2 linked regions of the Bythopirellula goksoeyrii genome follow. The protein of the gene in region 2 binds, or shares a complex with, the protein of the main gene of each other region. Links are inferred from orthologs where the notes say so. Each region holds a gene or a part of one and is shown on either strand. Other genes may lie near its edges.

What was found.
Region 1: the proteins of tsaD (region 2) and tsaE are in contact, whole or in part, in a crystal structure (PDB 6N9A), measured with the Thermotoga maritima proteins. The link is inferred for Bythopirellula goksoeyrii from one-to-one orthologs. Residues at the interface, in WP_004082750.1 of Thermotoga maritima: Cys10, Asp11, Arg49, His50, Leu82, Gly84, Gly135, Gly136, Glu154, Thr155, Leu156, Asp157, Asp158, Ser159, Glu162, Asp165, Lys166, Arg169, Leu170, Tyr175, Lys213, Thr214, Leu217, Tyr218, Gln221, Arg222, Asn324; in WP_004082108.1 of Thermotoga maritima: Leu37, Gly38, Lys46, Lys57, Val59, Lys60, Ser61, Thr63, Phe64, Thr65, Leu66, Met67, Val69, Pro71, Tyr82, Arg83, Leu84, Asp86, Asp88, Phe89, Asp93, Ile128, Asp130, Glu131, Arg134.

The regions. Positions count from the first base shown.
Region 1 is NZ_CP042913.1:3,175,174-3,186,186, reverse strand. Bases 1-2,954 are described here. They hold tsaE (tRNA (adenosine(37)-N6)-threonylcarbamoyltransferase complex ATPase subunit type 1 TsaE), read left to right. Parts: upstream 1-1,205; coding sequence 1,206-1,703; downstream 1,704-2,954. Other genes in these bases: Pr1d_RS12685 (MFS transporter), read left to right, coding at 1,919-2,954; Pr1d_RS12695 (thiamine-phosphate kinase), read left to right, coding at 268-1,209; Pr1d_RS12700 (carbon storage regulator), read right to left, coding at 1-44. Outside these bases: more of Pr1d_RS12685, read left to right, coding at 2,955-3,421; ATP-dependent protease ATPase subunit HslU, read right to left, coding at 3,434-4,780; ATP-dependent protease subunit HslV, read right to left, coding at 4,777-5,310; Pr1d_RS12665 (isochorismatase family protein), read left to right, coding at 5,731-6,294; Pr1d_RS12660 (dimethylarginine dimethylaminohydrolase family protein), read right to left, coding at 6,302-7,126; Pr1d_RS12655 (ornithine cyclodeaminase), read right to left, coding at 7,169-8,428; Pr1d_RS12650 (hypothetical protein), read left to right, coding at 8,702-9,826; ade (adenine deaminase), read left to right, coding at 9,866-11,013. UniProt on the Escherichia coli protein: Required for the formation of a threonylcarbamoyl group on adenosine at position 37 (t(6)A37) in tRNAs that read codons beginning with adenine.
Region 2 is NZ_CP042913.1:1,839,913-1,850,794, reverse strand. The notes cover bases 2,983-5,805. They hold tsaD (tRNA (adenosine(37)-N6)-threonylcarbamoyltransferase complex transferase subunit TsaD), read right to left. Parts: upstream 5,011-5,805; coding sequence 3,955-5,010; downstream 2,983-3,954. Other genes in these bases: Pr1d_RS07365 (DUF1207 domain-containing protein), read right to left, coding at 5,773-5,805; Pr1d_RS07370 (class I SAM-dependent methyltransferase), read right to left, coding at 5,014-5,706; Pr1d_RS07380 (thioredoxin domain-containing protein), read left to right, coding at 3,335-3,856. Outside these bases: Pr1d_RS07390 (SLC13 family permease), read left to right, coding at 1-1,248; Pr1d_RS07385 (S1C family serine protease), read left to right, coding at 1,758-2,927; more of Pr1d_RS07365, read right to left, coding at 5,806-6,990; Pr1d_RS07360 (MTH1187 family thiamine-binding protein), read left to right, coding at 7,181-7,489; Pr1d_RS07355 (flavin reductase family protein), read left to right, coding at 7,528-8,001; Pr1d_RS07350 (hypothetical protein), read left to right, coding at 8,430-8,792; Pr1d_RS07345 (peroxidase family protein), read right to left, coding at 8,895-10,589.

The sequences.
Region 1 (11,013 bases), 1.3 Mb from region 2 along the record:
ACTTTTCGGGAAACGACCAACACGCGCGCTGAATTCCCTTTCACTTGCTCCTTCTCAGCAGTTGCAAAGGAGAACGTTTCGCTGAGAATAGGAGGAGGTTGCGAAATCTAACTGGCGTTTCGCTCGCCCCGATATGCGTCACGTTAATACCGCCCTCGGCTGTTTGCAAGCAGTTGAAAGTAAGGTTGGCTGATAATCTGACAGGAAACCTGCAAAACATTGTTGATTTAGGTAGTTTGCGTGCTTTGGAAGCGAGGTAGGTATCCCATGTCCTTAGAAGCGGATCTTTTTGACTGGTTGGAGGAAAACCTGCCGGCTGGCCTCTGCTGTGAGATAGGACTGGGGGACGACGCTGCTGTACTAAAGCCAACCAAGACACCACTCGTGGTGACCACCGACTTACTCACCGATGGCGTCGATTTTCTCATCGATGAAGTGGACCCAAAGTTGGTCGGGCACAAGGCATTGGGAGTCAATCTAAGCGACCTGGCAGCGATGGCTGCCAAGCCGATTGCCGCATTTGTGTCCATAGTCTTGCCGCGAGCCGGGACGAAAAACAACTCGCCGCTGGAATTGGCAATCGAATTGTATCGTGGAATGTTGCCGCTTGCTGAGAAACATGGCGTGACCATTGCCGGTGGTGACACCAATACCTGGGAGGGCGATCTGGCAATCAGCATCACGGCAATTGGAGAGGCGACCTCCCAAGGACCTCTTGCTCGCTCAGGCGCTCAGATAGGCGACAAGTTACTCGTTACTGGCTGTTTAGGAGGCAGCATCTTAGGAAGACATCTGCAAGTGGAGCCGCGTGTGGAGGAAGCCCTGCTGCTCCATGATCAGTACGAACTCCACGCGGGCATCGACATCTCCGACGGACTAACGCTAGATGCCTCTCGCCTCGCAACTGCCAGTGGTTGTGGCATTGTGTTTGATATAGATCAGATTCCGATTTCACTCGCCGCCAATCAGATGAGTAAGACCTCAGGTAAGTCGCCTTTAGAGCATGCGCTTGGCGACGGCGAGGATTTTGAACTCTTGTTGGCCGTTCCGCCTGCTGAGGCCTCAAAGCTGCTTGCTACTCAGCCCATTGCTGTGCCGATAAGTTGCATCGGGGAGTTTGTTGACAACCCTGGTTTGTGGAAGGCACAATCTGATGGAACGTACACAACTCTTAATCCCCTCGGTTTCCAACACGAGGCCAACAATTGACCGAATTTCGCTTTCTCGCACAAAGTGAAGCAGACACCGAGCGATTAGCCCAGCAGCTTGCCGAAGTGTTGCCGTCCGGTTGTGTCGTTGCGCTGATAGGGACCCTAGGCGCCGGCAAGACACGCCTGGTCCAGGCAGTAGCCGCGGGGATGGGTGTTCCACCTGATGCGGTCACCAGCCCCACCTTCGTACTCGTAAACGAATACCTCGGTGGTCGAGTCCCCATCTACCACTTCGATACCTACCGACTACGCGACGAAGACGAGTTCCTGGAACTTGGCGTCGAGGAATACTTTGAGGGTAATGGAATCACCTTCGTCGAATGGGCAGACCGGTTTGAAAGTTGTTTACCTGCGGAGAGGTTGAATGTACAGATCGAAGTCTTGGGGGAAAACGAGCGGGAATTCGTCGTCTCGGCGAAATCACCAAATCAAGAAATGATGGTTCATGTCCTCAGAAACCGGTTGTCTGACAAGCAGGAAGAGCTTAATTGATTACTTGCGGAATCGAAGAGAATTTCCTGCGAGATTTCACGAAGGTCTTCCCGTGGAAAAGCTCGGCAGGTAAGATTGCCAGCCAATCATTGCCTAGGGAGCCAATCCTGTTTTTCTCCTTATGGCCAGGATTATGACAATACTCGCCTATCTGAAGATGGCCGAGCTTATCAGTATTCAATGAACGACCAATTCTGACTTATCTGGGAGAATTCATGGCCGAGAATCGCGGGAAATTACTGTTGGCAGGCTTCTTGGCGATTGCCACTGCTGGTATGGGGTTTGGCGTACGGGGAGCCTTACTGCAACCGTGGTCCGAGCAATATGGATTTACCTTCACCGAATTGGGCGAGATCACCGGGGGTGGGTTGCTAGGCTTTGGTCTAGTGATTCTGATCGCCGGATTCTTGCTTGATGCACTTGGTTATCGATTGCTGATGATCTTGGCGGTCGCTTGCCAGGTGGTGTCAGCCGTGATGCTTTTCTTTGCCACTCCCGTATTCGAGTCGGCTGGCAAAGACGCAACCTATCAAGTGCTATTCTGGTCGGCATTCATCTTCGCTGTGGGCAATGGCATTGCTGAAGCCGTAATCAATCCGCTTACCTCTGCCATTTATCCGGAACGCAAGACGCATTACTTAAATATTTTGCATGCCGGATGGCCAGGAGGTTTGGTTTTAGGTGGATTAATCGGCTTATTGGTTGGAAGCATCCAGTGGGAGATTCTCCTCGCCTTGTACTTGATCCCCGCTGTGATCTATGGATACATCGCTTTGGTTGAGAGGTTCCCCCAGACAGCAGCGCAGCAAGGCACGATCTCTTATGCTGGCATGCTTAGGGATTGTCTTGTGCCGTTCTTCTTCTTCATGATCGTCGTGCAGGCCATGGTCGGATATGTCGAATTAGGCACCGACAGCTGGATCGCGAAAATTACTGGCAGCATTTTGGATGATCCCAAAAAGGGAATCATGCTGTTCATCTACACCTCTTGTTTGATGTTCGTCTTGAGGTTCTTTGCTGGTCCGATCGTGCATCGCATCTCCTCCCTGGGATTGCTGTTCGTCAGTGCATGTATCGGAACTTTGGGGCTCTATCTGATCAGTGATGCAGAAGGAATTCTGTTGATGGTCATTGCTGTTACCGTCTACGCAGTGGGTAAAACCTTTCTTTGGCCAACCATGCTGGGGGTCATCGGCGAGCAGTTTCCTCGCAGTGCTACTCTCGCCATGGCACTCATTGGGTGCGCTGGGATGACTTCGGCTGGTCTGCTTGGTGGTCCGGGGATTGGATACAAGCAGGACCGCTTTGCCTCGCAAGAGCTGGAAGAGACCTCAACCCAAGCTTTCCTACGCTATCAAGCCGAAGGGAAGCAAGGGTTCCTGTTCTTCAAGCCTATTCAGGGTCTCGACGGCCAGAAGGTTGGTGTGATTGCTGATCAAGGCGCTCGGCTGGAACACGACAAGCAAATCGCAATCGAGCAGGGAGAGTGGGATACCGATAAATTCGCTCAACTACGCAGCTTGGATGCCTGGTGGCAAGACGCTAAACAATATTCCGACCAGGACGGTCCAGCAGTGGCTGAAGCAGGCTTAATGGGTAGTCGCATGGCCATTCGTTTCACGGCACTTATCCCAGCTGCCATGGCTGTTTGCTATCTGCTTATGATCCTCGGTTTTAAAGCCAAGGGAGGATACAAACACGCAGCAGAGGAAGAATAAGCAAATTCACGACTAAAGAATGTACTTGCTCTGGTCTTCGTCCTGCACGATTTCGTCGAGTCGTTCACGGACGTAGCCGGCGTTGATTTCAACTCGACCCATTTTCATGTCGGGGGCCTCAAAGCTCAGTTCTTCAAGCAGTCGTTCCATGATCGTGTGCAAGCGACGGGCACCAATGTTTTGAGTCGTTTGATTCACTTGGTAGGCGTAGCTGGCCAGCGATTCGATCGCGTCGTCGAGGAAATCAACTTCGACTCCTTCTGTCTTCATCAGGGCAACGTACTGTTTGGTAAGTGCGTTGTGTGGCTCCGAAAGTATTCGCACAAAATCATCCTTTGACAGTGCTTCAAGTTCTACGCGGATCGGAAAACGGCCTTGAAGCTCTGGCATCAGCTCACTCGGTTTGGCCGTGTGGAAAGCACCAGCCGCCACGAAAAGTACGTGATCGGTGCGCACATAGCCATAGCGGGTCTGCACGGTCGTTCCCTCGACGATAGGAAGCAGATCTCGCTGCACTCCTTGCCGCGAAACGTCGGCACCACGCCCCCCCTCGCTCGCTACTACTTTGTCGATTTCATCGACAAAGATAATCCCCGTGTTCTCAGCAAGTTCCACGGCCTTGGCGTTGACCTTATCCTGGTTGATGAGTGCTTCGCATTCCTGGTCGAAGAGTACCTTGCGAGCTTCAGCAACGGTCATCTCACGACGTACGACATTCTTGGGCAGGATTTTCTCTAGCATGCCCTGCATGTCAAAATCCATGGTATCGCCACCCGGGCCACCCATACCTGGGATCATCATCGCTTGAGTACGTTGCTCGATGGAAATCTCGACGTTGCGATTCTCTAGTTCGCCGCCGACTAGCATCGCCCGCATTTTCTCACGGCTACGCTCATACCGCTCCGGCGAATCATCCGTACCAACACCCACATCGAAGGAAGAGGGAGCAGGAACGAGTAGTTCCAGCAGCCGGTCGGTCACACGCCGCTTGGCCTCTTCCTCGACATTGGCCAATTCGCTTTCCCGCACCAGTCCAATAGCATTTTCTACCAACTCGCGGACCATGCTTTCCACATCGCGGCCGTAATAGCCTACTTCGGTGTACTTGCTGGCTTCGACCTTGATAAAGGGAGCACCGGTGAGATTTGCCAACCGTCGGGCGATTTCAGTCTTACCAACACCAGTAGGGCCGATCATCAGAATATTCTTCGGTGCAACCTCTTTTCGCATATTCTCGTCGAGTTGCTGTCGGCGCCAGCGGTTACGAATCGCTACGGCGACGGCCCGTTTGGCATCGGCCTGGCCGACGATGTGACGATCTAGATGTTCGACGATTTCGCGGGGAGTGAGACTCTTCACTTGATCTCTTCGATAACGATGTTTTGATTGGTATACACGCAGATATCTCCGGCAATTTCGAGGCTCTGCTTGACGATCTCGGCCGCGGAAAGGGAAGTCTGCTTCACGAGCGCACGCGCGGCGGCAAGGGCATAGTTCCCACCCGAGCCAATGCCGATGATACCGTCGCTAGGTTGAATAACGTCTCCCGTACCGGAAACCAACAGCGAATGTTCGGCGTTTACCACGGCCACGAGTGCTTCGAGCCGCCTGAGGGCTCGGTCCATGCGCCAGTCTTTAGCGAGTTCAGTACAGGCCCGTGGCAAATTCGCCGGATGATCCTTGAGTTTGGCTTCCAAACGCTCCATCAAGGCAAAGGCATCAGCTGCCGCCCCTGCAAATCCCACGAGTACTTTGTCATTCATTAGACGGCGAAGCTTGACTGCGTCGCCTTTCACCACGGTCTGACCCATAGTGACCTGTCCATCGCCCCCAATAGCCACTTGGCCGTTGTGTCGAACTGTGAGAATCGTGGTAGAGCGGGTCTTCATGGCGGGCTACAATGGGGAGCGATTGGTGGTGAGTCCGCTCATTTTCGCTTAGAAGTTTGCCGCTGGCTAGGGGGCACCTGCAATCAAGAAGAACGTCATCGAGTTGGCAATTTTTTTGGCTTACAAAGCCATTTCTTCTGATTCGCCGCGCGACAGCATTTTGTACAGACAAAGTTCGGCTCCCCCACGATCCACGCTAGTAACTCGAAATGCTCTCGGATTTGATCTTTCGACCAATCGCACAGTTCTTTCGTGGGCTCAGACTTATTACTCATCGACTTCACTGCTAGATTGGCACAAGTGGGGCATCTGGTGACTATTGTACCCAGCACCTATCATAAAGTCTCACAAAAACATTTTTCTACCAACCTTCCCTACTTAACTTCCAACCTCCTCGCAATGTCACGCAGTCCAGAACTAATGAATCCCAATGACACAGGGCTCCTGGTGGTCGACGTCCAAGATCGTCTGGTCGCCGTGCAACCTGATGAACAGCGCATTGTATGGAACATCCGCCGCTTGCTAGATGGCGCCAAAATCCTGGGCGTGCGCGCCGCGGCAACCGAACAATACCCCGAAAAGCTGGGTCCCACCTCAGCAATTCTCGCCGAGCGACTCGATACTCCCGTGGTCAGCAAACTCGCATTCAGTTGTGCAGATTGCGAAGCGATTTTCGATACATGGCGTGCCGCTGGCATCCATCGTGTGCTTGTCGTAGGAATTGAAACACACGTTTGCGTGCAGCAAACGGTTCTCGATCTGCTTGCCGCCGGGATGCAAGTGATCGTGGCCGCTGACGCAGTTGGAGCACGGCATGCGATTGATCACGACATCGCCTTGCGCCGAATGGAAACTTCCGGTGCACTGCTAACAACGACCGAAGCGGCGCTGTTTGAATGGTGCGGCGTGGCAGGGACGCCGGAGTTCAAGCAGATTAGTGCGCTGGTAAAGGAAGTGATGAGCGAAGGAAACTCCAACGCGTAGCTCCATTTTACCCCTTCCATCCTGCTGCTTCCTCACCATCGAGACGTAGCGTCAGACACTTCGCACTCCCTCCCGCTTTGACGAATTCACTCAGCGGTGTCTCAATTGGGTCAAAACCGATAGATCTCAGCATCGCATGCAATTCAGGGCATCCTATGTTTGTGACCACCGTTTTCCCCACCACGACCGCGTTGCAGGCGAAACTTTTTGCTTCGTCCTCCTCGACGGAGTGCAGTTTGGGAATTGACTCGGCAAGGACACGCTGGCCGTAGTCGTCGAATGCAGCAGGGAGATAGATGGCCTCGTCGGGGGCAAGGGGGCAGAAGCACGTGTCGAGGTGGTAATAGTAGGGATCAACAAGCTCCAGAGGTAGAACGCGGACTCCAAGCATTTCGCCTATCTGTTGATGACCGCTGGCGTCGCTGCGTTGGCGGTAGCCAGCATAGAGCGTGTCGCCGCAGAAGAGCGCATCTCCGGCACCCTCGAAAGAAAAGTCTGCCGGCGGCTCGTCGACTTGCCAGCTATGGGCTTCCAGCCAACGACGGAAATGAGGCTCTTCTCCCTGACGTTGCTCGTGCTTGAACCTTGCCAATACGGCCCGCTTGCCGAAGACGATGGCCGAGTTGGCAGTGAATACCAGGTCGGGGAGTCCCGCGACAGGTTGCACATCAGAAATCATTGCCCCCGCGTCGAGCAAGATTTGCCGTAGCGCTTGCCACTGATGGTTGGCAAGCCCGTGATCCGCCTGCCGTTCGGTACTCATCCAGGGATTGATTTCGTACTCGATGCCGTAATGAACGGGCGGGCACATTAGAATGTGAGGTTTATTCATGTAAGTTTCTCGGGGCGCTTACACTTACGGCTCGCCTGGGAATCATTCGAGACGTTTGACTTCTTCGACCAGGGCTCGCAGGAAGGGTTCGACGTCGGTCACCAAGCCCACAGTCTGAAAGCTGCCCCGGTCGTTGAGTTTAATCACCGTAGAGGGGTTGATATCGACGCAGACTACTTTCACACTTGCCGGCAGCAGGTTGCCAACTGCAATAGAGTGCAGCGTGGTGGCGATCATCAGGCAGAAATTCACATCGCGAATGCTTTCTCGCATGAGACGCTGGTTTTCGATGGCGTCGGTGATCACATCGGGCAGCGGGCCGTCGTCACGGATGCTTCCAGAGAGGATGAAATCGACATCGTTCTTCACGCATTCGTACATGATGCCGGATCGTATCACTCCTTGCCCGACGGCCGCATGGATGGAGCCTATGCGTCGAATTCGATTGATTGCCCTTAGATGGTGCTCATGCCCCGCGTCAGCGAGGCTCCCCTCGTGCAAGTTGACCCCCAGGCTCGTGCCGAACAAGGACTGCTCGATATCGTGGGTAGCCAGAGCGTTTCCTGCAAATAGTTTGTGGATGTATCCCCCTCGAATGAGTTCGCAAATCAGGTTGCCGCTCCCGGTGTGGACAATGGCCGGGCCTCCTACCAGCAGCGACTTCCCCCTCCCCTGGCGATTCTCGAAAAGCATCTGAGCAATCTGCCGGATGACTACCCCTTTGGGTTTCTCGGTCGAGACGGCACTGTTCATGAAGGCAAAGGCGTGATCTTGATTGGCCCGCTCGAGCGGAAAGACTCGTACCCCTGCATGCCCCACGACAATCGGCATACCGACTTCCACATCAGACATGGCAATGCATCTCGCAGCAGAGGTTTGCAGATTAACGGTAATGCCGCAGTCCATTTCCTGTTCGGTCACGGCGTACCATTTGCCGTCGAGGCGAATTTCGGTCTCTTGATTCGTAGTGCTGTAAAATCCTTCGGGAAAAGCCCCGGCGATATCCGCATCGACTACGCAGCAATCACTTCCGGCAGTGGGGACTGCTCCATGATCTGCAATCTGGGCAAGGATTTCTTGCAGTTGTTCTTCAGTCTCTGCTCGAACTTCGACCAGAGCAAAACTCGGATCGATTCGTTCTTGGCCAATACTGATGTTCTTGATCCGAAACGAGCCACCGCCTGTCGTAATGCAATCCAACACTTTGGGCAAAATAAGACTATCAATGATATGGCCACGAACTTCGACGTCTTCGACGGGACCGTGCTCGGCAGGGTTGCCAGAGGTAGTTCGCTCTTCCATGGTGTCACTCGATTTGCGTGGTTCAGAATGGCTAGCAGACTAGCTATAAAGTCTATCCCCACTGCAAATTCTAGGGGAGCCCAAGTCGCGTCGTGGTGTAGAGACTTGCAGCCTGTATTTGTAGTGCATGTCCGCCAAGATGGCTGTCCCACGACTGCATCTTCGCGCACTCACGATTTAACCGTATATTGCACTTCCAAGGAGAATCGCTTCCAGCACTAAATTCCCAAGAGAAATGCGATCTCCACAACCTCCTTAATGCGACAGAGACATATGAGTGAAGAAAACGAAGAAAAATCCACTTGGGACGAACTAGTAGGCGAGCTTGGTGTGAATGTCACCGATGATGCCTTGGAGCGTCGTCAGCCCCCCCCCAAGGAACTTCCTACCCGCCGTCGCGAACAGGTTGAGGAGGTTGAGGCGACCCCCAGCGACTGGGAAGGGTTAGCTTCCTCGCTTGGGATCGATGTGCCACCCGTTGCTGAAGAACCACCGGTCAAAAAACCTACCGCCAGTCGCACCGAGAAACCTGCTCCAGCTGTGCCACGCGCCGAACTTAAGCCGCGTGACGAAGAACCCAAGATCGAGATTGAAGTCGAATCCGTACGCGTCGACTCCTCCGAGTTCGTAGAGCAAACCGACGATTCAGAAGACGAAGCCAATGAGGCGCCAACTATTTCCGGTGAAGCCGCCCGCAGTGCCTTCGATGCCTTGTTCGCAGCTGACGCAGCCTCTTGGGGGAGTGCTTTTGTCTCCGCGCGCACGAACGTCGAGTCCTCCTTTCTGTTTACTGAAGGGGAGGAGGCTGTCTTTGCGGAAGACATTAGCGACAAATCCGCCGATGATGATGAAGATGATGAAGACGAAGGCGAGCAAAAGAAAGGACGACGTCGGCGGCGGCGAGGCGGCAGAGGCCGTGGACGCGGAGGTGTTAAGACCGGGACAAGCTCTGAAGAAGAAAACAAGGATGGTGCAGAAGGCGACGAAACTTCGGAAACTGTCAGCGAGGAATCATCCGATTCAGAAACCACTAAAGATGAGGCCGCACCTGAAAAGCGTCGACGTCGGAGGCGATCCCGAGGTCGTGGCCGCTCGAAGGACGATAAGGAATTGACGCCTGAAGAAGAAGATTCTCGAATCAAACAGCGTCTAGCGTCCCAGCTTGGTGAGGATGATGACGATGACGATGATGATCTGGATGATGAGTTGTTGGACGACGATGGCTCCCCCTCGGCAACGGGAAGCCGTCCCAGCCACCGCAATCTGCCCACTTGGGATGAGGCTATTGGCGTAATCGTGGATACGAATCTGTCTCAGCGCAGCAAGCAACCAGCAAGGCAAAGTTCTGGTTCATCGAGAGGTCGCGGTCGCGGTGGTCGTCGGCATAAGAAATCTTGAACCAAGTCAAACTGACACCGCCTCCCAAGGAAATAGGTCATGAACACTGGCAGTGTCGTTGGAAACGTTGTCGATATATCTGGTCGTAGCACTTTCCCGGCAAAGATCGCTATTTCCGACGGACGAATCACTGCGATTGAACCGAGCGAAAGTAGCCCTTCGACTTATCTGCTGCCAGGATTCATCGACGCCCACGTGCATGTCGAGAGTTCCATGCTCGTGCCGAGCGAGTTTGCGCGGGCTGCTGTTATTCATGGCACGGTAGCGACGGTAAGCGACCCTCACGAGATCGGCAACGTATTGGGCGTGTCGGGCGTCGAATACATGCTCGACAACGCAGCGAATTCACCGTTCAAGTTCTACTTCGGTGCCCCCTCCTGCGTACCAGCCACCACATTCGAAACAGCCGGAGCGGCAATATCCGTTGCCGAAGTGGAGAAACTGCTAGCCGATTCACGGATTGTATACTTGAGCGAGATGATGAATTTCCCTGGCGTCTTACACGGAGACCCAGAGTGCCTAGCAAAAATTGCCGCGGCAAAAGCAGCCGGCAAACCCGTCGATGGACATGCCCCAGGCCTGCGTGGTGAAGAAGCCGCCCGCTACATCGCCGCGGGAATTACGACCGATCACGAATGTTTCACCAAGGAAGAAGCTCTCGACAAGCTCGCCGCAGGCTGCAAGATCTCTATTCGCGAGGGATCGGCGGCGCGCAACTTTGCGGCACTTTATACGCTACTAAGCGAATTCCCCCAACACACGATGCTCTGCAGCGATGACAAGCATCCCGATGAATTAGAGCACGGCCATATCAACCTGCTTGTACGTCGAGCCGTGGAACACGGGATCGACGTCTTCGATGCCTTGCAGGCGGCATGTCTCAACCCGATCGAGCATTATCAACTCAACGTGGGCCAGCTTCGAGTTGGCGATCCGGCCGATTTCATCGAAGTCGATTCGCTGAGTAAGTTCAATGTACTCCGCACTTGGATCGATGGCCAATTGGTCGCTGAGAAGGGCGCAACCTCTATCCCACGTGTTGAACCCAAAGTGGTGAATCAATTCGTTTCAACCACGATCGAATCGGCAGCTTTGTCAGTGCCGGCCGAAGGTGAAAGTTTGAAGGTAATCGAGGCCCTCGATGGACAATTGATTACCAACTCCCTTCAGCATCCGCCCAAAGTGGA
Region 2 (10,882 bases):
CGATTACCAAACCGTTCCGAATTGCTAGAACAATTTGGCGAAAAGCATCGGGAATACCTTGTTGAAATGGTCGTTGAGGCAAAGTGTCCCCTCATCGGCAAGAGCGTCCAGGATGCTGGTCTGCGAAACCTCCCTGGGTTGTTCCTCATCGAGATTGATCGAGGTGGAGAGACAATCACCCCTGTGAGTCCCCATGACAAAATAAATTCCGAAGATCATTTGGTTTTTACGGGGGTAGTCACAACGATTGCCGATCTTGAGCGTATACCGGGACTGGTGCCAGCGGCCGATACTTCGTTTGAGGCGAGACCTGCCGATCGAACCCATCGGCAACTGAGCGAGGCCGTGCTTTCATCCACTTCACCATTGATCGGCCTGACGATCCGCGATGCGGATTTCCGCAAGCTCTATAACGCAGCGGTAGTGGCCGTACACCGAAATGGTGAGCGACTTACGAACAAGGTGGGGAATATTCGTTTGGAACCGGGGGACACGCTGCTCCTACAGACTCGGAACGAATTTGTCGGTGCCCATCGGCATAGCCGCGATTTCTATCTGGTAAGTAGTGTGGGGGCGACCACCGCTCGGCGGCATGATCGCGCCTTGCTGGCGACACTCTTGTTTGTTGGCCTCATCGCATGGTTCACCCTAAGCAGCCTTCTGCCCGACCTGGTGCCGTGGGGGAATTTTACGAACAAAGACATCAAAGCTATCGCGGCGATCACGGTTGTGCTGATGATGATCGTCACTCGGTGTATGACCACCTCCGAGGCCCGCTCAGCAATAGATCTGCAAGTATTGCTAACTATCGGAGCCGCCCTAGCTTTAGGAGAGGCCTTGGACCAAAGCGGAGCTGCCCGTTGGTTAGCGCATACGCTGGTGGAGGGGACTTCATCGTTAGGGATCAGTGCCACCTGGGAACCGTATTTCCTGCTGGCCCTCATCTACATTCTGTCGCAATTATTCACCGAGTCGATCACCAACGTAGCGGTCGCCACCACGATGATCCCCGTCGCCGTGAATCTAGCCATCGTTGGCGGCTACGACCCCAGGCCGTTTATCGTGGCGGTCACATTGGCGGCGAGTTTGAGTTTCGTCACCCCCATCGGCTACCAGACCAACCTGATGGTCATGGGTCCCGGTGGATATCATCCGCGGGATTATTGGCGTGCCGGCTGGCCGCTGGCGTTATTGCTGACCGTGACGGCGCTAACACTGATCCCTAGGGTGTTTCCGTTCGTGCGATGAATCGGGATGGCCAGTTCTTGAGAATGCTATCGAACTGCATAGTCCCGTGAAAAGTAATTGGGCCGGGGCGGACAGGACGACTGCAAAGTCATTTTTTTCTATTGCTGCCTGTGAAGTGACAGCGATTCTTGTGTCTCAATTTCTCGACAATATCCGAGATCGCATCATCTGCTGAATGCGATGCCAGCTATGCCAAACACCGAGGAAATGGACTTTGCAGTTCTCCTGGCCGGGGCGGACTATTACTTTGATCGCGAGTCCAACACAGCGTATCATCGTGCCGGATACTGGTGAAGAGAGTTCTCTCTCCTCTTGCCCGTGCATTCTCCTTGGCTAGAATCCTGTCAAAGTAGCCACGGTTATTGCCTTGCCAAACAACCTTGCAATTGAACCTCTGATTCGCCAGGATCGTAGAGAGATATGGTGCGCCAGGTAGCAACCTCAATTGGGTCACCATCTGTGGCGCCCATGATAGTCTATTGCTCGTAGGACATGCGGAGTCTTGAACCATGAAACGATATTTAGCCTTTGGATGCTTGATGGGACTACTGGGGTTAGCTGCGGGTTCGACCTCTTCGGAATGGCTGGCCAAACTCACGCATCCTGCTGGAACAGTGTACGCTGTGCAACCAAATGTAGCGGCCGAGGTGGCACCCGAAGCGAATTGGGCTGTTCGCCCAGGTGTTAAAAACTCTATGACTCCGGAGGAGCAGACCAATATCTATGTGTACGAGCACGCCAACCCGAGCGTCGTAAATATTGACACGCGCAGTGTCCAAATAGATCATTTCCTGATGCAGCGCGAATCAGAGGGCTCAGGTTCGGGTGCCATCATCGATCGACAAGGGCACATCCTCACCAATTATCATGTGGTCGATGGGGCCAACCAGATCGAAGTGACCCTGGCTTCGAACAAGACCTATCCTGCGATATTAATCGGAGAAGATAAAGAGCACGACATTGCCGTGCTTAAACTTGAGGCGCCTCAGGCCGAACTGACTCCACTCGTGATGGGCACGTCGGATAAGTTGCGAGTGGGTCAGCGTGTATATGTCCTCGGCAATCCTTTCGGTTGGGAAAGCACTCTCACGACGGGGATCATTTCCAGTCTCAATCGCGATTTGCCCAGTCGCGTGCCGGGTCGAATCATGCATGCTTTGATTCAAACTGACGCGGCAATGAACCCCGGCAACTCGGGTGGTCCGCTATTGAATACCAACGGTGAGATGATCGGCATGTGTGTCGCAATTGCCACCAGGACAGGGCAAAACGCAGGCGTAGGTTTTGCTATCCCCATCGACCGGATCCAGATGATCGTTCCTGAGTTAATTGAGCATGGGCAAGTCATCCGTGCGAGCATTGGTATTACACACGTCATGGAAACCGGGTCGAGTCTAGTCGTTGCCAGACTAGCACCAAATGGTCCTGCAGATCGGGCTGGGATTCAAGGATTTCGCAGAGTGGTCCGGAGACGTCAGCAGGGTCCGATTGTGTACGAGACGGAAACGATCGATCGTAGCCATGCTGACCGAATACTGGCCGTCGATGGAGAATCCATCCGTACTGCGGCGCGCTTTTTGGACAAGATTTTTGAATACAAGCCTGGCGATGTGGTCCAGCTAACAATTCTCAGAGACGGCCAGCAGCTGGATATCCCTGTAACTTTAGTGGCTGAGTAGTACATTCCTTTTGAGAACCTCTGATCTCGCAAGTACTTGCTGGTAAAGGGTTTACGGGAAACATTTCCCCCATTCCAGGGGGTATTGCAGCTTTCTTTTCTGAAGTAGTCGCTTTTTGGTGGTTGAATTTGGCCACTTAAAGGTTAAGATTCTGCGAACGTTAAAAACACGCTAGTCTGTCCGCTGGCCAACGAGCGTGTTTATTAATCCCCACCTACGAGTAATCTCACTCACCATCCTGTCAGGATGACATTCGTCTTAGGTCTTTGTAACAGGCCACACTAAACGGAATTGGTCGTTTCTGAGTATCCATGCATATCCATTAAATTCACGCCCGGTGCGTAGCCGGTCGGATTGTTTTCTAGTGGCGAAGCTACACACTAGCATTCGCCTCGAAAGGAGTTGAAATGGTTGAAGTTTTGGCAATGACCGCGATCGCGCTGATGTCATTTGGAGTTTCCGGTGATTCTGCCCAATGGCAGTCTGACTATGGTAAGGCCTTGGCCGCATCTCAAGCGGATTCACGTCCCTTGTTGATTGTGTTGGACAATCCTAGCGATCCTGCCACTGCAGCCTCCGAAGATCAATTGGTAGCCGAAGGCGAGCAGGAAGAATTGCTCAATGCCTACGAGCGCTGCCATGTAGATGTATCCACGGAATATGGCAAGAAAGTTGCCGATGCATTCAAGGCAAAGGAATTTCCTTTCGCCGCGATCATCGACAAGACGGGTTCGGTTGTCCTCTGCAAAAAGACCGGCAAAGTCTCCGACGAAGAATGGCAGAAAACTCTGACCACTTACCAGAGCGGTGTGAAGCCTCTGCGTGTTGAACAGACCTCGTTCTTCCGGGGTAGTGAAGGGATCAACACTTCGGTGGTAAGTCCTTCCTACTGCCCGTCGTGTCAGAAGAAAGCCCAACAGGGTTATTGAATTCTTTACGCAAATGAATTGACCCAGAAGGTGCGGCTTGCCAAGGCAGGTCGCACCTTTTTTTGTTGCCCGACTGCCCGAGTCGGGTATATGTTCAATCATCCCGACTCAGAGAGTCGGGCAACTGTGTGTCGCACCAACCCGGGAGATATATCAAGTGACAAGTCTTCGAACAAACCAGTCTGATAACGCTCGATCGCAATCGCCCCCATCACAGCGTTGTCAGTGCAGAGCTTAAGCGGCGGGATGAACAATTCATAGCCCACACGAGCTGCGTCAGCTTCCAACCGTTTGCGGAAATGAGAATTGGCCGCCACGCCACCACCGACGCACAGACGATTGTAACGGGTTTTCTCAAGGGCCAAATCCGCTTTGGCGATGAGGCAATCAACCACGGCTTCCTGAAAACTAGCGGCCATGTCGGCGACGCGCTGCGGATTTAAGTCTACGCGGGCTCCCGGATTGATCTTACCAGGACCGTAGAGCTCATAACGGACCGCTGTCTTTAGGCCACTGAAACTGAAATCGAGCCGCTCAGGATTGTCGACCAATGGTCGGGGGAGCTTAAACTTCTGTGGATCGCCTTGCTCGGCAGCCTTCTGGATTGCCGGACCACCTGGATAGCCAAGGCCCAACATGCTGGCAACTTTGTCGAAGGCTTCTCCGGCGGCGTCGTCGATGGTGCTCCCCAGCGGAGTGAAATCGAGAGCGGTTTCGCAGCGATAGAGGTTCGAATGACCGCCGCTGACGATCAATCCCACACAAGGAAACACGTTGCGACCACTGTCGATTTGGCACGCGTAAATATGGGCCTGCAGATGGTCGATAGCGATCAAAGGGATATTGTGGGCAAAGCTGAGCGTCTTCGCCGCGATCAGGCCCACCAAGAGCGAGCCGGCAAGCCCTGGGTGATTGGCAACTGCAATGGCATCCAGATCAGCAAGTGATATCCCCGCCTGGGTCATTGCTTGCTCAATGACTGGCATGATGCGTTCGACATGTGCCCGCGAGGCGATCTCGGGAACGACTCCGCCATATCGATCGTGCAAATGGCTCTGTGAAGCGACAACTGAAGAAAGCACGTTGAGCTCGTCGTCGACGACGGCAGCTGCAGTCTCATCACATGTGGATTCAATAGTAAGCAGACGAATCATGGCTTAACACACGGCAGTTTGAACAATGGGGTATTCATCAGAGCAAGGCAGGGGGGCGGCGTATCGCAAATGATGAACCCATGCCGGCGGCACATTGGCCACAACCATTTGCCGTTGAAACTCCCAGTCGGTTAGTTCTTCTTTCAGGATTTGCCCGATACCGTGTAATCTCTTTCGTTCGTCCCGAGAACTGACCAACGATTTCAAATTACGAATAGCCACATACTCGAAGAAACTCAGAGTACAACCTTCTGCAGCCAGACAATGGAAATGCTCGAGCACCTTTCGCACAAAGTCGCAATCAAAATTATTCAACGGCAACCCCGAGACAATGCACTCGTACTTTTCATCGAGCGGCAATTCTTCGACGGGAAGCTGCAAGACGCGAACTCGAGTGGCTACGCTTTGCCACGCAGATTCTTCTGCCAATCGCCTTCGCAGGATTTCGACAAACCGTTCATTGAGTTCCACCAAATCAAGCCGGTCATCGGCCCCAAGGCGCCGAACGATCTCCGAGGTGACTGCACCCGTGCCGGGTCCAACTTCGAGTATCCGTCGGGGTCGCTCATCACGACCTACCTGGCTGGCCAACGCCCGGCTCAAACGCCGACCACTGGGCAGCACTGCACCGGTCGTGTGAAACGTCTGACGAAATTCGTTCCAGAAGGTTTTATATTCAGATAGTTTTCCCGGCATGGTACCATTCTAGGAGATTCACCACTCGGTTCCTAGGCAATCACGTGAGGCAGGCTTCCAGCCCCACTAGAAGTCATACCAAAGCCCCATGCCAATTTGTTGTTCAAACATTTCCAGCGATCCATTGAACGCGAATTGGCTGCTCTTGCCGTTGAAGTACTGCACGCCTGTGCGGAGCACCCGGCCGGAGTAGCCGCGCCAGAGCCAGCCTGCCTGGCCGGTTACGCTGCCGCCGAAGTCGAGTTCCTGACGTAGGTGCCCATTCACGGCAAAGAAAGGGGTGCCTCTTGCGCCGGTCGGACCGGCTTGAGCATAATCGACGCCGAATTGGAACTCCCAGGGATCAGCCCCTTCGTCGGCATAAAAAGCCCAGCCCGCTTCCGCATACCACCGCCACGCCGGACGAGGGAAGAAGGAGAATCCTATCACTATTTCGTCGCGTGCATAGTTGACCCGATCCGAGGCGGGGATACCGGTCCGTTTGATATACTCATCTCCCAAATGGGAACTTAGGTGATAATAACTCAGCTTCCATTGCACACGTTCTTCACCGTAAATGAGGGGAACGCCAAAGCGAAAATCGGAAGATTCTAGATCCCAATCTACATCGAGATTGATACGTGGCATGCCGGCACCTTCAATCTGCAATTCCCAACCAATAGGTCGGCCTTGATAGCGCGTACCATAGCGCACAATTGATGCCCGCCCTCCCAGGGTAGGATCGAGGTACGTCGTATTGTCTTGGAGTTCTTCAAAGATGAAGCCCGACATACGGGATTCCTTCACACCGGCCCAATAGGAATGCCAGATTACGTCCCCTGGGAGGAGTTCCCAATGCCATGCCCCAGATCCATTGGGATTGGCCACTTGGCAAGGCATTCCTTGCATTGGCATCGCCATGGGGACACCGACTCCTGGATTGACGCACATCGGCTGCGGACAAACATATCCAGGCTGGCAAGTCTGCATAGGGGCCATGTCTATGTCCGAGATCACTTCGCTGTAGACTGGATCGCATGGCTCGCAGAGGACGTATTGCGATGGAGTGATGCCAGAAGCCAATTCATTTCTGCGAGCCTTGGAAGGGGATTCAGCGACTCGATAGGAGTTGTCAATCTTGATCGGGCGATTCGGCGACCAACTAGGATTGCCCTTGCCAACAGACTGGGCCGCAGCATGATATGCCGTGAAAGATTCCGACATAATGATCAACACGGTCAGGAGTCGAAACGAAAGCATTGGAATCAAAGTCTGCCGTGTGATCTCGGTTGGCGCAATCAGCAAAATAGCTTCTCACAGGAGATGCGGAGAATATGCGATGAGGTGAATGCCGCGAAGACTGATTTCGCTATTATTGCCGTCGAAATCACCAAATCAGTACCGGTCTGCTAGCAAGTTGGAATCGACATCAGTATTTCTCGTCGTACAATGCTTGATATGCTAGCAATTCGTTGTTGAGGGGAGGCTTCACGGTATGGTCCTATTAGAAATGAGCATTGTCCCGATGGGCTCTGGGGAGAGTGTCAGCCAGTATGTCGCCCAATGCGTCGATCTGGTCGATCAATGTGGACTTGCCTATGAAGTCCACTCGATGGGAACCATTGTCGAAGGTGAACTCCCCCAAGTATTGGATTTGCTCAAGCAGTGCATCGAAAAAGTAGCTGAAAGCTCTAATCGTGTTACTTGCTCTGCCAAATTCGATTTTCGACGCGGACAGAGCGGGAGAATCTCTTCCAAAGTTGATCGTGTTGAACAGCAATTAGGTCGTGCGGTTCGCCGCTAAATTACCCTCCTGAATAAGAATTCGATAAAGAAACTTTAATGAATAAACCTGAATTTGACTCCGTATTGGGTCGTGTCCCCAGTGGTCTTTTCATTCTTACCGCCGGCAGTGGCGAGCGAGCCACTGGAATGCTCACCAGTTGGGTCATGCAAGCGGGCTTCGAACCACCTATGGTCACGGTTGCCGTAAAATTAGGTCGCTATGTGGAAGAATGGTTGGGCCGTGGCGAACCGTTTGTACTTAATATGGTTGGCGACAATAACCTTGAATTGCTAAAGCACTTCGGCAAAGGATTTGAGCCCGATGAACCTGCCTTCGAAGGGCTCAATGTGAAGCATTGCCCACGGGCGGTACCTATCTTGGCGGATTGCCTGGGGTATCTTGAGTGTGAGCCCGTTTCGCATTTGAATTCGGGTGACCATTGCATCTTTCTGGCTAAAGTTGTTCGAGGTGCACTACAAGAAGATGCAATGCCCACTGTCCATATCCGCAAGAGCGGGAGCCACTATTGAGAATCGTCTAGTCGCTTGCGATCTTTCCTCGCCAAAGAGCGATTGCCCCCCACAGTGATTGCCCAAGCGCGCAATCGCATGGTACTCGTCTAACGTGATTCGTCTTGGACGCAAATCATAGGCAGGAACACCCTCAAGAAGGGCTAGATCAAGCACCGAAGCAAGAGATCCGGATACGCAGGCTCAATAAGGTGCTAGGAATAGTGAAAAGATCGGGAATGCAACAATTGCCGGTTTTTTGCGTCTCCGATGCCTTAGATTTGCAAGAAATACCCCCAATTCGAGGGGAATCCTAGTATCGAGATTTCTGAGGGTGCTATGATAGATACTAGGTGTGCAATTCTTTCGCGTCACATCGCCAAACGAGTAAGATTTCTCAGAAAGCACCAACGCGAGTCGATTCAACATTTTCAGAAAAGGGTTTTGCCATGCGATTTTCATTTCTAGTTGCAACTTTGATGATTTGTCTTTCAGCAGTTGTCGGATGCGAAAAAGCCGATCGTCAGAAAGCGGCGGACGAAGCAAAAGATGCTACTAATAGCGCCATAGATGCCACGAAGGACGCTGCCGAGAAAACAGAAGCAGCCGCAAAGGATGCCATGGATGCCGCCAAGGACGCAACCGAGAAGGCTGCTGACAAGGCTGGCGAAGCTGCTGCCGAAGTAAAGGATGCTGCCGAGTCGGCTGGTAATGCAGTGAAAGATGCGACCGTAGATGCTGCTGAAGGTGCCGCCGACGCCGCTGATGCTGCTGCCGACAAGGCGCGAGAAGCTGCTGACGCTATCAAGTAAAAAGCTAAGAATAGCTCCAAACGAAATGAGTGCAGCAGCCTTCAGGGTTGCTGCACTTTTTTGTGCCATCGGTCCAACTAGTGACACTAGAGAAAAGAATCTCTAACGCCGCCGTACCGAGATAGGGGCAATTACTGCAGCCAGTAGGATCAACGCCATACTGTTCGGCTCAGGAACGGCCATGAAGAATACATGATCCTGCAAGTTCGTAATACCTGAGTTGAGGCGAATTATGTCTGAGAGCTTCAAAGTAGAGAGCCAAGCGAGATCACCGGCCAAGTCTTCATCACGAGTGTACCAGAATCGATCTCCATCGCGCGTGCGGGTGAATTGCTCAACGAGACCGGCAGCTATTAGTTCCCCTACTTCGCAGCCCACGACATGATCTTCTGACAGAGCTCCCACCCAGGCGTCGATACTGTCGACCGTGCCGTAGAGAGACTGTAAGCCTGCCTGGACAGTTGGATCAGAGCTTATGTCGGCGAATGTCAGATTGGGAGTCAGCCCAAACGCAACTCGCATTGAATTGTAGTCGGGCAATCCGTGATCACGTCCGCGCTGAATGTTCAGGCTCGCCAGATCAAACCCTCCCGGAATGGGGATTCCAAAAAGGAAATTACGCACATCATCCACCATGTGCATGTCCACATCTTGCTGGACTGCCGACGCAAGACCCTTGAGATGGTATTCCAATTCGTTGCTAGCAGAGAGATTCTGGGGTAGGAAAAAGGCATCCCGTAGAGACATAGATCCGCCAGGGGCTTCGCTGCCATCATTCTGCATCCTCATCAGTTCTTTTGGCAACATCGTATGGCCAACCCGATAGAGGGCTGTCGAGAATTCGTTGATAATCGAAGCATCTAGCCCCGGATTATAGACACTATTCGTACTGGGCGCCACCGATCCCAATAGGGCCGGCAGAAATTCCTGGTAGGTAATCGCTTGAATCTCGGCACCTACCAGTTTGCGAGCACGCTGATAAATCTGCTCATCGTTCCAGAGCGGGTTCGCAGCGGCAAGATCATCGGCAAGCCGATTGTGCTCGCGCATGAAGAGCGTGTGGATGGCCGTGAGTCCCACTTGTTCATTGGCTCGGACATCGCCTGCCACATAGAACTGAGAAGGATCGGCGGGACCACCTGTATCGTTAACCAGCCCCATTGTATTCAATGGGAGTAGGTCTCCTGCACTGGTCTTCAATCGACCTCCACTCAATGTACGCAAAGCCGTTGCCCTGGTTGCGTCTGAGCCGTACACATTCGACCCGTCAAGATAAGAAGTAATCTGATTTATCTGTTCTCGAGGATTGGCCACGGAGGTGCCTGTCGTCGCATCATAGAGCGACCGCTTGAAAGCCATGAATTGTGTGCCCGTGTTGCCAGGATCAAATATCGGATCTCCAGCAGGAATCGGGATGTTGTAGGGCTCAGCCGGAGAGGCAGATCCTGTCAGGTCGAGGTCGTGATCTATGAACTGCCCCCATTGGAAAACCCAACTTGTCATCGAATGGGTGTTGGGAAGAGAAGTGGCTTGGGCGACAACGATGTTGCTCACATCGCGGGGGTTGGGCAGCGTACTTGAGCTTCCCCGCGGCGCAGAGACCCCATCGTCATACATAGGAGCAGCCATGCGAGAGAGGTTCGTTCCAGCAGCACCCCAAGAAGGATTCAATACATTGTTGCCCGTGCCATCGATCGAGCGATTCTCGCCGAAGGCAGTACTCACACTGAGCAGGAGTACGACGAATAGACTCGCATTCGATGCAAATCTTACTGGCTGGCTATCAGGCGCGAACATTGCTGATTTCTCATCTAGGGTGCCGGTCGAAAACTCAAGTGAGGCAAATCGGTGCTTACTCAGGCAAGTGCAATAGCTCTCTCATCGCCGGGCATTTGAAATCGTACCGCAATCGAGAGATAGAATACAAGCAAATCCTGCTAAATCTCTGGAGGAACCTGCTAGGAAAGGGAGTTTGCTAAAGCAAAACTCGCTTTTTATCAAGTTTTGCGAGCTAGGCTGAAGCTTTGGGTAGCTGAGTCTTTCAAGAGGGAAACGCAAATCATATGCAGTTTCAAGGTATCTGGGCCATT